DNA from 2 places in the Anaerotignum propionicum DSM 1682 genome. Region 1 is predicted to be linked to the other one. Evidence: riboswitches for the same ligand, from Rfam matches in the RefSeq annotation. Region 1 holds a riboswitch; the other holds the start of a gene.
What was found. Region 1 has a riboswitch for FMN ahead of ribD (bifunctional diaminohydroxyphosphoribosylaminopyrimidine deaminase/5-amino-6-(5-phosphoribosylamino)uracil reductase RibD). Riboswitches for the same ligand answer to the same signal wherever they lie in the genome.

Region 2: linked by a shared signal. The riboswitch ahead of CPRO_RS00300 (ECF transporter S component) and the one ahead of ribD (bifunctional diaminohydroxyphosphoribosylaminopyrimidine deaminase/5-amino-6-(5-phosphoribosylamino)uracil reductase RibD) in region 1 are both predicted to bind FMN.

What each region holds. Positions count from the first base shown of each region.
Region 1 covers NZ_CP014223.1:2,860,486-2,868,522, reverse strand. Annotated here, with positions in the region: gene ribH (6,7-dimethyl-8-ribityllumazine synthase) at 9-485, opposite strand; gene CPRO_RS13445 (bifunctional 3,4-dihydroxy-2-butanone-4-phosphate synthase/GTP cyclohydrolase II) at 755-1,960, opposite strand; gene ribE (riboflavin synthase) at 1,972-2,616, opposite strand; gene ribD (bifunctional diaminohydroxyphosphoribosylaminopyrimidine deaminase/5-amino-6-(5-phosphoribosylamino)uracil reductase RibD) at 2,720-3,835, opposite strand; FMN riboswitch at 4,146-4,258, opposite strand; gene ispE (4-(cytidine 5'-diphospho)-2-C-methyl-D-erythritol kinase) at 4,497-5,411, shown strand; gene CPRO_RS13425 (GntR family transcriptional regulator) at 5,392-6,066, shown strand; gene CPRO_RS13420 (G5 domain-containing protein) at 6,478-7,578, shown strand; gene CPRO_RS13415 (glucose-6-phosphate isomerase) at 7,648-8,037, shown strand, end outside.
Region 2 covers NZ_CP014223.1:64,491-72,527, forward strand. Annotated here, with positions in the region: gene CPRO_RS00270 (helix-turn-helix transcriptional regulator) at 153-353, shown strand; gene CPRO_RS00275 (DUF6773 family protein) at 372-815, shown strand; gene CPRO_RS00280 (DUF6773 family protein) at 843-1,280, shown strand; gene rpsF (30S ribosomal protein S6) at 1,437-1,724, shown strand; gene CPRO_RS00290 (single-stranded DNA-binding protein) at 1,740-2,171, shown strand; gene rpsR (30S ribosomal protein S18) at 2,199-2,429, shown strand; FMN riboswitch at 2,967-3,083, shown strand; gene CPRO_RS00300 (ECF transporter S component) at 3,275-3,859, shown strand; gene CPRO_RS00305 (D-alanine--D-alanine ligase family protein) at 4,058-5,131, shown strand; gene murI (glutamate racemase) at 5,150-5,953, shown strand; gene CPRO_RS14760 (HD-GYP domain-containing protein) at 6,191-7,324, shown strand; gene CPRO_RS00315 (Hpt domain-containing protein) at 7,272-7,619, shown strand; gene trxA (thioredoxin) at 7,987-8,037, shown strand, end outside.

The sequences.
Region 1 (8,037 bases):
GGGTGAATTTATTTTCCTATCTTTTTCATTTCGCCAGAAAGGTTTACCATTTCAATGGCTGCCAATGCGGTATCATATCCCTTATTTCCGGCTTTTGTTCCTGCCCGTTCAATGGCCTGCTCAATATTTTCCGTGGTAACAACACCAAAAAGAACAGGAGTGTCGGTTTCCATGGAAAGATGGGCGATTCCTTTGGACACCTCACTGCAAACATAGTCATAATGGGTGGTTGCGCCGCGAATGACAGCACCCAGGCAAATAACCGCATCATATGCACCGCTGTTTACCATAAGCTTTGCCGCAGGGGGGATTTCAAATGCCCCTGGAACCCGCACCAATGAAATGTTGTCTGGGTCAACACCGTGACGTAGAAGCGCATCCTCCGCTCCGTCTATGAGCTTTCCAACGATAAAATCATTAAAACGAGATGCCACAATGGCCACCTTCATATCTGTTGCAATTAAATTTCCTTGAATCAATTTCATGGTAGTATTCCCTCCTAATATAAAATATTCCGTAGTACAAATTTTTATCTAGAGCACATATTACTTGTAGTTATTACTAGTAGTTATTACTTTTCCCTTTTTGACAGTACTGCATAAATGAATGACAGTTTCTGTTTATAAAGCTTGGGTTATGCCTTTTCAATTGTACCTTCCAAGATTGTTGGATACAAACGAGTAACTCACGAGGAGCTAAAGTGTTGCCCCTTTGCAGTGCTTGGGACAGTGTATCAGGAATTTATCCTGAAATTTTAAAGAATAGTGGAAAAAATATGTCCCATCTTTTCTTGCTTTGTTCTTAAATACTCCAAATCGTATTCTTGGGGCTGGATTTCGATGGGCACCCGCTTCGTAATTTCCACGCCAAAACCCCCCAAACCATAAACCTTTTCAGGATTGTTTGTAAGAAGATGTAACTCCTTGACACCTAAATCCTGCAAAATTTGTGCACCAATCCAGTATTCTCTTAAATCAGGTGCAAAGCCAAGGGCAATGTTTGCCTCTACTGTGTCCTGACCCTGTTCTTGCAGAGCATATGCCTTTAATTTATTGATTAAGCCAATGCCTCTGCCTTCCTGACGCATATATAAAAGAATCCCTCTGCCTTTTTTCTCAATTTGTCTCATGGCGGCGGCAAGCTGCTGACCGCAGTCACAACGGCAGGAGCCAAAAACATCTCCGGTTAGGCATTCTGAGTGCACACGGCACAGGATGTCCTTTCCATTGCCGATTTCCCCTTTCACTAAGGCAACGTGATGCTCCCCGGTGATATCGTTTACATAGCCATAGATTTTAAACTCTCCATAAGGAGTCGGCAGGTTTGCCACTGCTTCGCAACGTACATGTTTTTCATGGCGGCGGCAGTAGTTTTGCAAATCATGTATGGTAATAAATTTTAGATTATGTTCCTTTGCAACCTTCCACAGCTCTGGTGTCCGCATCATGGTGCCATCCTCTGCCATAATTTCACAGCAAAGACCACATTCCTTTAAACCTGCAAGACGCATTAAATCCACTGTGGCTTCGGTGTGACCTTCTCTTTTTAAAACCCCGCCTTTTCTGGCAATTAAGGGGAACATATGCCCCGGTCTGCGGAAGTCCTTAGGTTTTGCATCCTCCTCCACACATTTAAGGGCTGTGATGGAACGTTCTGCGGCTGAAATTCCTGTGGTGGTATCCACATGGTCAATGGATACGGTGAAGGCTGTGGAGTGATTGTCTGTATTTTCCGATACCATTTGGGGCAGGCCTAGTTTATGCCCCAATTCCTCACTCATTGGCATACAGATTAAACCTTTACCGTATTTCGCCATAAAGTTTACATTTTCCTGGGTGGCAAATTCTGCGGCACAGATAAAATCTCCTTCGTTTTCACGGTCTGGGTCGTCAGTGACAAGAATGATTTTTCCTTGCTTCAGTTCTTCCAATGCTTCTTCAATGGTGTGATAATTGTACATTTTTTCTCCTCCTAAAATCCATTCTCTCTTAGAAATTCTAAGGTTAAAGGTTTCTCCTGATGTTGACTGTTGTTTTCAAAAAAACGTTGTATATATTTGGCGATAACATCTGTTTCCAGATTTACGCTATCCCCGATTTTTTTATCCAATAAAATGGTCTGTGTACTTGTATGGGGGATAATACCCACGGAAAACTGGGACTGTTCCACGGAAATGACTGTTAGGCTGACACCATCAATGGCGATAGAGCCTTTTTCAATCATTTGTCGCAAAAGCGGTGTATCTGCGGTAATGAAAAGACGGATTGCATTTCCTTCCTGCTTTTTCCCCGAGATTATGCCCGTACCGTCGATATGACCGCTCACCATGTGCCCGCCAAAGCGTCCGTTTGCCGCCATCGCACGTTCCAAATGAACAGGAGAACCTTTTTGCATTTTGCCAAGATTACTCCGTTTTAGGGTTTCCGGCATAACGTCGGCAGTAAAAGAAGTTTTCGTTACATTGGTTACAGTGAGACAAACGCCATTTACTGCAATGCTATCTCCCAGTTTTGTGCCTTCCTGTATTGTTTTTGCGTGAATCAACAACTGACCACTACTATTTTGTGAAGTTATTTTTTCGATATAACCGATTTCTTCAATCAAACCTGTAAACATACAGCATCTCCTTTTCTTAGGTTTACTCTCGGGGAATTACACTGCAACAAATCCAAGAATATTCGTCCACTTTATGCAAGAATTTTTCAAAGGGTGAAGAAGGTTAGAAAATTGCCTTTTTGTTCCCTTGTTTTGATTCTATTTCATATTCTAATAAAATGTCCCCATTCAGCACTTGACTATGCAAAAGTTTTAGCCTGAAGGCATCATCCGGGTGAATAATACCTCTTCCTCCCACAGGAGTTTTTGCATCCTTACCACCAAAGATTTTAGGGGCAAAATAAATATATAGTTTCTGGGCTAGGTGAGACTGCAAAAAAGAAAAGTGTATACTTCCGCCACCTTCAACCAAAACGCTGTCAACGCCATTTTCTCCTAATTTTTTTAAAAGATTGGGCAAAGATACCTTGTTGTTTTCATCAGGCAACTGCCATAATGTAAGACCAAGGCTCTCTAAAACGCCTTTTTTTCCCATGGTATCATTAGCATAAGCGATAATGGTTTCATATACTTTTGCTGTTTTACAAATTTGACTTTCCAAAGGTATACGCAGGTGACTATCGCAAATAATACGGATAGGCTGTACTGCATGTTCGAGTCTGCAATTTAGCAAAGGATCATCCTGCAAGACCGTTTCGATGCCCACTAAGATACTGCTGTACTGATGGCGCAACTTGTGCGCGTGTTGTCGCGAGGCCTCATTGCTAATCCAACGGGAAGCACCTGTTACAGTAGCAATTTTGCCGTCGGCAGTCATGGCATATTTCAGTGCCACATAGGGCATTTTTGTTGTGATGTAGTGAAAAAATACTTGATTTATTTCGTCACATTCCTTTTGTAAAAAATGAGAGGTTACAGTGATGCCCCGTTCACGCAATGTTTTTATGCCTTTGCCCATGACTAAAGGGTTGGGGTCAGAAGATCCGATGACCACATGCTGAATGCCTGCTTCAATAATGGCATCCGTGCAAGGGGGCGTACGCCCTTGATGGCAGCAAGGCTCTAGCGTGACATAAATCGTTGCCCCTTTTGGGCTTTCCTTACAATCAGCAAGAGCCATGCGCTCGGCATGGGGTTCGCCGGCTTTATGGTGATAGCCTTCGCCAATGATTTTATTGTCTTTTACGATAACTGCTCCTACCAATGGGTTTGGACTGGTATAGCCCAGTGCTTTTTTTGCCAAAGTGATAGCGCGTTTCATATATTTTTCATTTACCATAGGGATAACTTCCTTTCCTTCAGGGGAAAGGCGGGAAAGAGTTCCCAAAGAAGTGGATAGAGAAAGAGACCTCTGTATAAGAGGGGAAATGCGATTCTTTGTATTCAAAGTACACACAAAATGAAACCGCAAATTCACAATAAAAAGCCCTGTATGTGCCAAAAAAGCTCATACAGGGCATATCAAACATTTTGAAACAGCAAAAGAAGCTCCATAAATCCATGAAAAGGAATTTATGGTATGCCAAAAAGGCATAGAAATATTGCTGTAAAAAGGGGCAATCGAAAAGAAATAAATTGCCATTTTTATGTTTGCTCTTCTTCCATCCAGACTATACTGTCGGTTTTGGAATTTCACCAAATCCTGCTTTCGCTCGCGGACTTTACCGCCGATCGGGAGTTTCACCCTGCCCTGAAGAGGTATTATGTTTTACGACACCATTATACACCACTGTCTTTAAATTGCAAGAGGAATTTTTCGGAAAGGGACTTGTCTAAATTATAAGGAAGAAAGGATCAAAATAAGCCATTATTTTTTTATTAGCGTTTTTCATAGTGGAGTTACCAGTTTTTTTGTATAAGATGGCAGTTGTAACTTTGTCGAAAATATTGTACAATAAAGAAGACAATGTATACAGTATTATTATTCATGAGGGTGTATTTTGAAAGACATTAGATTAAGAGCAAGAGCAAAAATCAACTTAACATTGGATGTAACAGGCAAGCGTGAGGACGGCTATCATCTTATTCAGAGCATTATGCAGACAGTTAGCTTGTACGACGGAATTTACATGAAGCGAATCCAAAAAGATGAAATTATTTTAAAAAGCAACCTCTCTTGGTTGCCCACGGATAACCGCAATTTGGCGTACCGTGCGGCAGAGCTGATGAAGGCCAAATACGGCATCACGGAAGGCGTTTTTATCGAAATTGATAAGCGCATTCCTGTGGCTGCAGGCTTAGCAGGGGGAAGTGCGGATTGTGCGGCTGTATTGGTTGGAATGAATCGCTTGTTTGATTTAGGGCTTTCCATGAAAGAATTGGAAAGCTTGGCTTTTCTTTTGGGGTCAGACATCCCATACTGCGTTCAAAGGGGAACAGTAGTATCTGAGGGTGTTGGAGAAATCTTGACGCCGGTGAAATGCCAATGTCCTATGTGTTATGTTGTACTGGCGAAGCTTCCTGTCAGCGTTTCTACGGCGACGGTATACCGTGGATTGGATTGGCAGAGTGTCCAGGATCATCCCGATACAAAAGGGATGATACAAGCTATGGCTGAGGCGGATATTACAAAAATGGGGAGGCTTCTGGGAAACGTTCTGGAGACTGTGACTATACCCATGCATCCGCAAATTGCTCAGCTAAAGGAGGAATTGGTTCATCTTGGTGCGGAAGGTGCCTTGATGAGCGGGAGCGGTCCTACGGTTTTTGGGCTGTTTAAGGAAGAAGAGAATGCAAAGAAGGCGGCATCGGCAATCCGGAAAAAATTCGGTTTGAAGGAGGTTGTAGCCACCAAGATTTACCACAGTGACAGTGGTAAGAGAGGAGAACAAAGAAATGGAAGAAACAAAATTTAATATTAATACCAATGAGTACCTGCCACTTCGGGACGTAGTTTTTCATACCTTGAGAGAGGCAATTTTAGTGGGGAAATTAGTTCCCGGCGAAAGACTGATGGAGAATCAGCTGGCAGATAAGCTTGGTGTTAGCAGAACTCCCGTCAGAGAGGCATTGCGTATGCTGGCATTGGAAAATCTGGTGGAGCTTGTGCCCAGAAAGGGAGCCCAGGTGCTGGATATGAGCGAAAAGGATATTGTTAATATTCTTGAGGTTAGAGGGGCTTTGGAAAGTCTTGCCACCAGCATTGCCTGCGTGAAGATGAAGAAAGAAGATCTTCAACAGTTGAAGAAGTTGGAGGGCGAGTTTGAGCGTGCCATTGACGAAAATGATTTGGAACGAATTATTCAGCTTGATGAGGATTTTCACGACCTGATACTAAAGTCAACAGAAAATGACAAATTAGCTCAGATTTATCAGAATTTACGTATTCAGCTTTACCGCTATCGTATGGCACATTTAAAGGCAGACAGTTCAATCCCTGCCGTTGTTGCCCATCATAGAGGGATATTACGAGCAATCGAAAATCATGATGCTGATGAAGGTGCAACAGTTGCCCATGGTCACATCAAATATCACACAGAGTTTATTTTGCGTTCTATTCGCAATAAATAATTAATAATGCTCCCGGAGAGCATGGAGGAAGGGTGTCGGCAAAGCCGACACCCTTTAAAATTCAATTTCTTTTTACCTTTCTTTCGTGTAAGAAATTTTTTATATCTAAATAGCAGTGGCTCTTGAGTGCATTGCTTTCCTTAGTTGTATAACAATCACTTTGTCCGGCATTAAAGCCATAGGGAACCCTATGGTTTTTTATATGCCTTTGCAAATTATGAGCCGGAATTCGGAGTTTACAAAAGGCAATACTTACTTTTATCAAGGAATACTATTCTAATAGCAGAGTAATTTTATCGTTGGGGCACAGTTTTTCGGTTATGCTGTCTTTTACTTGCAATCCGCTGTTGAATAATTTACAATAATATTAGTTTTAGTCGAATGAGATAAGGGAAAGTGGGTGGTACCAAGGTGATTGATGAAAAGGAAAATTTTCCCCGCAGAGATGAGCGGGTAATATACGGAGTAAAAAAGAGAAAGGCATCGAAGCAGAATAACGAAAATCGAACAAAAAGGTTGCAAAAGCCCCAAAATGGGCAAAGGAGAAGGCCCAAAAGTCGAATATCATTGCCTAAAAAACAAATGCTTTTGGGGATAGCTGTACTGATTTTTGTGGTGATTTTGTTTCTTTTTGTGCGAAAAGATGGCACTGAGGTTTTCGTTGGAGCAGAAAGTGTTGGTGTACTGGAGGGGCGTGGGGTGAGCGCAAAAACCATTACGGGCACAATTGAAACGCAGCTTGCAGGGATTGTTGGTGCCCAGGTTAAGCTAAACGAGGAAATAAAAACAGTTGGCATTCATATTGGAAGCAGCCGAAAAAAGGATGTCTGCACCCTGGAGCATTTGATACCGAAAATTCGGAATATGGTTACATATAAAGTCAATGCGGCCATTATTATGATTGATGGAGGCAAAGGAGTTGTTTTGGCCAATGAGGAGCAGGCAAACAACGTTTTAAAGGCCATAAAGGAGCCTTACCTTCCTGCTGAAGGAGTTGAGGCAAAGACGGAGTGGTTGGAAACTGTTACTGTTGCCACCGACTATGTGGATTCTGATGAGGTTCTTTCAGAAAAAGATGCCATAGCATCCCTGCAATCCACCACAATGGTTACAGGGACTTATACCGTAGTATCGAATGACGCATTATTTAAAATTGCCAAAAAGTATGAATGTACTTTGGAAGATTTGCTGAAATTAAATCCAGGGATGACCGTACAAACAGGCATCCATGTGGGTCAGGTGCTTAATGTTCCCATCAGTAAGCCCAAAATTTCTGTAAAGACAATAGAAACTCAAGTTTTAACCACAGTGGAACCCAAAACTTATGAATATCAAACGGACAACACCCAACCCAAAAGCTATCAAAAAGTGAAGCAACAGGGTCGCGCCGGACAGAAAAAGAGCACAATTCAAATTACGAGGATAAATGGCTTTGTTCAGGAAGAAAAAGAAATTTCCAAAGAAATTATCACTCAGCCTGTTCCAGAAATCATCGTAAGAGGAACCTTATAATATACTGCAAAGAGGGCATACTTTCCAAGTCAGGAGGTATGCCTTTCACAGAAAGAAGGAGGAATTTAAATGGGAATTAAATTCACAGTGCAAGGGGAAGCAGTACAAAAAACGGAGATTTTTGCTCTTTCGCCAGAGGTTCGCCGTTGTCATGAGGCGCTCCACAATAAAACAGGCAGAGGAAATGATTTTGTTGGTTGGGTTGATTTACCGGAAAATTATAATAAAGAAGAGTTCGCCAGTATCAAAAAGGCCGCTGCAAAAATCAGACGGGATAGCAGTGTGCTGATTGTGGTTGGCATTGGCGGCTCTTATCTGGGGACAAGAACTGCCTTGGAATTTATCAAAAGTCCATATTATAATCAACTGAAAAGGGATACACCGGAGATTTACTTTGCAGGAAATAATATCAGCTCAGCTTATTTGAACGACATCTTGCAGATTTTAGGGGATAGGGAT
Region 2 (8,037 bases), 320 kb from region 1:
CGTTCACGTTTACCTACTATTATAATTGGAAAGGGGTTATAACACAAGTTATGTTGCAAAATGCAATTTATTTTAAATTTTATGTAAAATATAATTGACATTAAGAATAATATATTGTATAACAAGAGTATAGCAAGAGAGGAAGTGGTGAAATGAAAAATTTAAAAATCAAGTCTGCCAGAGCGGCTTTAGACCTTTCTCAGGATGAGCTTGCCCAAAGGGTGGGCGTAACAAGGCAGACCATTGGTATGATTGAAGCGGGAAAATATAATCCTACTATCAATTTATGTATTGCCCTATGCAAGGCACTGGGTAAAACGTTGGATGATTTGTTTTGGGAAGAAGAAAAATAAAAAATAGGAGGGGATTTTATGTTAGCCCAAAGAAAATTTGAAGATGAACGTTTGGAGCGGGTCAAAAACAAAATTTCAACAGAGTGGTTTATCGCAATTTATTACCTTTGCTTTATCTCTGTTATAGCGAAGCTCTTTTATTTTGATATGAATTATCAACAATGCATTACAGAATTTATTTTTATATTGCTAACGCCTTTGTATTTCAACATTCGCCCAAGGCAATTGGGGATTGCTTTTCCTGATGACAGAAGGCTAAACAAAAGAATAATGTATAGTTTGTTACTTATGAGCACAATTTTGGTTATTTTAGCAGGCTGGGTTGGAGGCATAGAAAGTGTAATTAATTGGGTTGCAACCTTACTGATTTATGGTTTTATTGCTGTTGCCCTTGGGGGCATTATCATTCCGGCGGAAAAGGAAAGAAAAAAGAAGCTGGAAGAACAGTGGAGCGACGATTGAAAATTTGAATAATAGGAGGTAATTAAAATGAAGATAAAAGATGAAAGAGTGGAGCAGTCTAAAAATAAGATTTATGGGGAATTATTTCAGTTAGCATATCTTTTTGTTGTGGCGGCCTTTTTGGTAAAAGTGTTATTTTTTAAAATGGATTTAACCCAGTGCATTACGGAGTATGTGATTATGATTGTGGCTCCTATCTACCAAATGGTGCGCAGTCGTCAATTGGGGGTAGTCCTGGCTACAAATCTTCGCCAGCAGATGAGTCCAAAAAGAAATATTGCAGGAGCCCTTGTGGGAATTGTGTTTTTCTTTCTGTTTTGGCTGTTTAGCGGCAGACAAGTATCTAAAGAATTCGCAATTTCTTATATTGTTACTTTTTGTGTTGTGTTCTTTCTGGCCAGAGCCATGTTCGTTCGTTTGGAGGAGCGCAGAATGAAAAAATTGGAACAGGAATATGGAGATTAAGCAGAAAAGCCTTCGAAATCATGAGAAAGAGGAAAAAAAGCTTGCACTACCGTGTTTTTTGTGATATTTTATTTTAGAGTCGGTAATTGTGCCGACTCAAATCCTTGTTCTCCCAATAAGGGGAGAGCCATATGTCCAAAAGGAGGTGTAACCCACATGAACAAGTACGAATTAGCTATGGTTTTAAGTCCCGCACTGGACGAAGAAGGCAGAGTAGAAGAAGTAGCGAAAGTTCAGGCTACTTTGGAAAGATTCGGCGCGAAAATCGAAAAAGTTGATGATTGGGGCAAAAGAAAGCTTGCTTACGAAATTAAAAAAGTAAACGAAGGTTTCTTAAGCTTCACAACATTCGAAGCTCCCGCTAATGCTCCCGCAGAAGTTGAAGCTCGTATGCGTATTATGGAAAACGTTTTACGTTATCTCATTATCCGCAAAGAGGCGTAAGAAGGAGGTAATCCTATGAACAAAGTGATTCTTATGGGTCGATTGACCAAGGACCCCGAGGTTAGATATTCTCAGGGAAATGAACCTTTGGCCGTAGCCAGATACTCTTTGGCGGTGAACCGCCGTTTCAAACGCCAAGGCGAGCCCGACGCTGACTTTATCAATTGTGTTTCCTTTGGTAAAGCAGGCGAATTCGCGGAAAAATACTTCAAAAAAGGTCAGATGGTTAGCGTTATCGGTAGACTTCAGGTTCGCTCCTGGGACGATAACGAGGGCAAAAAACGCTGGAGCACAGACGTTGTGGTAGAGGAGCAATACTTTGCCGAAAGCAAAGCATCCTTCGAAGGCCATAAGGCCGATGCCCCCGCTGCACCCAAGCAGACAGCCCAAGATGATGGCTTTTACCCAATCGATGAAAGCATCGAAGACGACGATCTGCCCTTCTAAAATTCAGTAAAGAAGGAGGACTTAGACATGATTCAGAAAAAACGTGGTCGTAGAAAAAAACGCGTTTGCCAATGTTGTGCGGATAAAATAACAACCGTAGACTACAAAGATGTAAATAAGCTGAGAAGATATGTTTCTGAAAGAGGCAAAATCCTTCCCAGAAGAATTACAGGCAACTGCGCTAAGCACCAGAGAGCGTTGACAACTGCTATCAAAAGAGCAAGACACGTAGCCCTGATGCCTTATACACAGGATTAAGAAATGTAAAAAGCCCATTGCTTTGCAATAAGGGCTTTTTTTGTGCACAAAAATCAGGTATGATATATTATATAGTATCTAAAATAGATGTTTCAAGTAAAATATCTTTAAAAACAGTATAGAAAAAGATTGAAACAATCCCATCTTTTGAATCATTAGAATTACTTTTGTTACTTTACAGAAACCGTATTCCATGGGTTTGTAATAAGAGATTAAAAAACGAAAGGGAGTGAATGCTTTGCTATTATTTATGTTGACAACTGCAGCTAAACAGGGTCAGGACATACCCCCGGTGCTGCCTTTGTTTTTAGGATTTTTATTGGCGCTGGTTTTACTAAATTTAGGCTTGAGCTTTTTCAGAAAAAAAGGGGAAGACCAGCGTAAAAATTCATCGGATGCCCAAGAGAAGAGATAGCCCAAACCTTAACTTTTCAGGACAAAATTGGCGAAATCTCCATAAGAATGCAGAAAAATCTTGTTATTTGGTGTTGACTTTCCTTTCTCTTGGATTTATAATGTGACTGTAATTAAATATATGAAATTCTTCAGGGCAGGGTGAAATTCCCGATCGGCGGTAAAGTCCGCGAGCGCACTTGCGCAGGATTTGGTGTAACTCCAAAACCGACAGTATAGTCTGGATGGAAGAAGAATAAAAGTTTGATGTTTTTTTGTGGAAAAAAGTATTTTTTTCTGCGAATTTCCGTCAGCCTTTATTTTGCTTATTTAGCCTGAAGATTTTCAGGCTTTTTCTTTTGCTGTGGGATAAAGCCCGTTAGAAAGAAGAAGTTCGCTTTTATTTCTTGGCGATAACCTGAAAATTTTAGACGAAAATGGAGGAGAAGTAAATGGAAAACGTATCTTCAAAAGTAACAGTAACAAAAAACAACAAAAAAATGTCCACAAGGGTTATGGTGTCTTTGGCAATGCTAGGGGCTATCTCTATTGTGTTGGTGTCTGCAATTCACTTTCCTTTGATCCCTGCGGCGGCATTCTTGGAATATGACCCTGCCGATATCCCAATTTTAATTGGTGCTTTTGCCTTTGGTCCCGTTGCAGGCTTATTGCTTGCAATCGTTGTTTCCATAGTGCAGGGTTTAACGGTGAGTGCAGGCAGTGGGATTATAGGCATCGTAATGCATATTTTTGCAACAGGCGCATGTGCCTTCGTTGCAGGAAGCATTTATAAGAAAAATAAAACCAGAAAAAACGCAGTTCTTGCTCTAGTGGTTGGTGCTTTAGTGCAGACTGGGGCTATGGTTATCATGAACATGATATTCACACCCTTATTCATGAATATGCCTTTAGAAAAAGTTATTCCTATGCTGGTTCCTATCATCATTCCTTTTAACTTGTTAAAGGCGGGTATCAACGGCACTATGACGTTTTTATTGTATAAATCCATTTCCCATCTTTTAAAGGGTAATGCTTAATCCAATGGAAGCATTTGTGGCGAAACAACTTTGATGTGAAAGGTCGTTCCTCTGTTCAACACGGGGGACGACTTGTTTTTTTTGCCATGAATAAGCTGAAAAAAGGAATTATCAATTTTTTTATTGTCAGCCAATGATAGATTGCATATAATGGTACTGATTGGACTCGGCTTTTAGGAGCAGAAAAGAGGTTTGTATATGAATAGAAAAACTGTAATCGTATTATTCGGCGGACAGTCGTCAGAACACGAAGTTTCCAGAATGTCTGCAACAACGATGATTAATGAAATAGATAGTAAAAAGTATCAGGTTATCCCAGTCGGTATTACAAAAGAAGGAGAATGGCTTGTTTATACAGGCCCTACAGAGCATATCAAAACAGGCCAATGGGAGAAATATGCAACCCCCGCAATTATAAGCCCTGATGCTAAGCAAAAAGCCCTTTTGAAAATAGTAAACGGACATGTAAAGGTAATTCCTGTGGATGTGGTAATTCCAGCTCTGCATGGTGCATGGGGGGAAGACGGAACCATTCAAGGTCTCTTGGAAATGGCATGTATCCCTTATGTAGGCTGCGGTGTTTTATCCTCTGCTGTCTGCATGGATAAGGTTTTTACCAAATTAATTGCAAAAAATGCAGCAGTTCCTCAAGCGAAATACATCTGGTTTCAAAAAGAGGAGCTGGAAGATATGGATAAATTGGTGGAGCGGGTGGAAAAGAAGCTGGGCTATCCTTGCTTTGTAAAACCCGCAAATACAGGCTCATCCGTGGGCATTAGCAAGGCTAAAAACAAAGAAACCTTAGTCAATGCAATCAACTTGGCGGCAGAGTATGACCGTAAAATTATTGTGGAAGAGGCGATTATTGGCAGAGAATTTGAATGCTCTGTTCTTGGCAATGAGGCGCCTGTAGTGAGCGGTGTCGGCGAGGTGTTGCCGGCGGCAGAATTTTATGATTATGATGCGAAATATAACAATAGCGAGTCCCGTACTGTAATCCCTGCTCCTATTACAGCTGAGGAAGAGAAAACCATACGAAAGATTGCCGCAAAAATTTATCAGGCGGTAGATGGCAGCGGTTTGTCGCGGGTTGACTTTTTTATGGAGGAGGAAACAGGGCGGGTTTTGTTTAATGAAATCAACACTATGCCCGGCTTTACTGCTATTAGTATGTATCCTATGCTGTGGGAAACGGCTGGAGTAACAAAAGCAGAACTAATGGATTGCTTGATTGAATTGGCCCTCACCCGTGATAATGGAATCCGAGGCTGAAAAGAAAGAAGGAACCTTATGGATAAAAGACCGATTGGTATATTTGACTCGGGAGTGGGCGGATTGACAGTTGTAAAACAGGTCATGAAGGTCATGCCTCATGAAAATATCGTTTATTTTGGCGATACAGCCCGCTTACCCTATGGCAGCAAGTCAAAGGAGGCGGTGACGAAGTTTTCCAAGCAAAATGTACGCTTTTTGCTTACCAAGGAAGTAAAGGCGATTATTGTTGCCTGCAATACGGCCAGCTCCAATAGCTTGGAAGAGCTGCATAGCGCCTTCGATGTACCTATTTTTGGGGTGGTGGATGCAGGGGTGGGTGAAGCCCTTCGATCCACCCACAACAAAAAAATCGGTGTAATCGGTACGGCGGCTACAGTGCGCTCTGGGGCATATGAAAAAATGATTTGCAAAAAAGATGGGGAAATGCAGGTGTTTTCCAGAGCGTGTCCCCTGTTTGTTCCATTGGCTGAGGAAGGCTGGACGGATAACCAGGTGGCTCGATTGGCAGCGGAAAAATATTTGGAGGATTTGTTGGCAAAGGGCATCGACTCTTTGGTTTTGGGTTGCACCCATTATCCCTTGTTGAAGAAATGTATCGGTGGCATTGTGGGGGATGAAGTAAAGCTGGTTGATCCGGCAAAAGCCACGGCAAAACAAGTAAAGCTTTTTTTGCAGGAAAAGGGCATTGTAAACCTTGAGGAAAAGGCAGGTGAAAGAACCTTTTATCTGAGCGACTATACAGATATGTTTTATTCCATTTGCCAAAAGGCTCTGAAACAAGGATATGATCCGGAGATTATAGATATTGAGCAATTTTAATGTAGGAATTTGTTTTTGCATCTAAGAAATCTTTACCCTCTGTTTCCCTTATGTTATAATTAAAAAGTAAGGTAAAATTTACCAATTAATGTGTTAACGGATTTTCGGAAAACCCCGCCCACTTTTGCGGGGCTTTCGAAATAGTTGAAAGGGGTACAAGCTCTTGTTTTATCAAGGGGTAGCCGAAGGGAATCATTTGCGAGTCGTTTGAATAAAAATCTGAAATGGAGGAAAAGCATGGCGGCGAATGAAAGAAGGGCGATATTGGTAGTAGATGATGTTGAAGTAAACCGTGTAATCCTCCGTGAAATTTTTCAAGATAAGTATACAATTTTGGAGGCTGAAAACGGGATAGAGGCCCTGGAGGTTATTGATGCTCATGGGGAAATCTTAGCAGCAGTGGTGCTGGATATTATTATGCCGGTAATGGACGGTTTTGGTGTTCTGGAGATTTTGCATGAGCGAAACTTCATGGAAAAGGTGCCGGTTTTTTTGATTACGGCAGAGTGCACGGAGGAGTCTACCCTTCGTGGGTATGAATTGGGTGTTATGGACGTTATAGAACGCCCAATTATTGCCCATATTGTGAAAAAACGGATAGAAAGCATTATGGAGCTTTGTACCATGCGCAATCAATTAAACCAACAGGTACAATTGCAAGAAATAGAGTTGGATGAGAAAACGAAAGAAATTCAGGGCTTGAACAATGCAATGATTGGGGCATTGGCTACCGCTATTGAATTTCGAGATTGTGAAAGCGGAGAACATGTCAAACGAATTCATGATTTGACATTATTTTTTCTGCAAAAGACAGCCTTTGGAAAAGGTTTGAAGAAAGCGGAAATAGATAAGATTGCCACTGCGGCAATTATGCATGATGTGGGAAAAATCGCAATTCCCGACTATATTTTAAATAAGCCGGGCAGGCTTACAGCTGAGGAGTTTTTGATTATGAAAACCCATACTGTTAGAGGCTGCGAATTATTAGATCAGATTCCTGCAATTCATCATAATTCTGTTTATCATTATGCTTATGATATATGTAGGCATCATCATGAACGGTGGGATGGCAGGGGTTATCCTGATGGACTAAAGGGAGACGAAATATCACCATGGTCTCAGATTGTTTCTTTGGCGGATGTGTATGATGCATTAACCAGTGAAAGGATTTATAAACAGGCATATTCCCATGAAAAAGCGGTTGAAATGATTATAGGTGGGGAATGCGGTATCTTCAATCCTGCATTGATGGAAGAATTTTTGAAACTCTCCCGAGAAATAAAAGAGATGATGCAATCACAGCAAAGTGGGTGTGGATGTGGAAAAATTGGAGAAAGCCAAGCTGACAGTAGCAGGGGTGAATCTGCATAGCGGCATGGAACGATTTATGAATAATGAGGGACTCTATGAGACATTTTTATTAAAATTTCCCAGGGACTTAAATATGGAAAGATTGAGACAAGCTCTAGCGGAGGAGGAAGCCTCTTTGGCTTTTCGTGTGGCCCATACATTATTAGGAATTGCTGCAAATTTATCCATGGAGTCCCTTTATGAAGTATTGCGTCCTGCTACAGAGGCTCTAAGAGAGGGAAATATAGCTTTGGCAAAAAAACTTATGCCTCGGGTTGAAGAGGCGTACCTTTTGATTATAGAAGCTTTAAAATAAATAGGAAAAAGGGTACCCTTTCCGTCATTGCGACTGTAAGGATACCCTTTTTTAAGGGGAAGAAGTAGAAAGAATGTTATTATATGGGGGAGAATAACATTCTCAATAATCAGTATTACCCTATTCAGAAAGATTTATTCTAATAATAAAAAATAAAGCAATGAATATAATTTAATTTATATATTTATCACTGCAAGCTGCAGGAGTAATAAAAGAGTTTTGGCAAGTGTTGAGTTATGTGACTAAGTCAATAAGAACTATTATTATTTAGTAAAAAATATTGATTTATTTGAATGCCTATGCTATACTCAAATCAAAGAATAGGTTTCGTATTTTTGGAGAAAATCAGAACTAGGAGGAATGAAAAATGTTGCAGATTAAATCAGATAAATTTCAAAAAGAAGTACTAGAGAGTAAA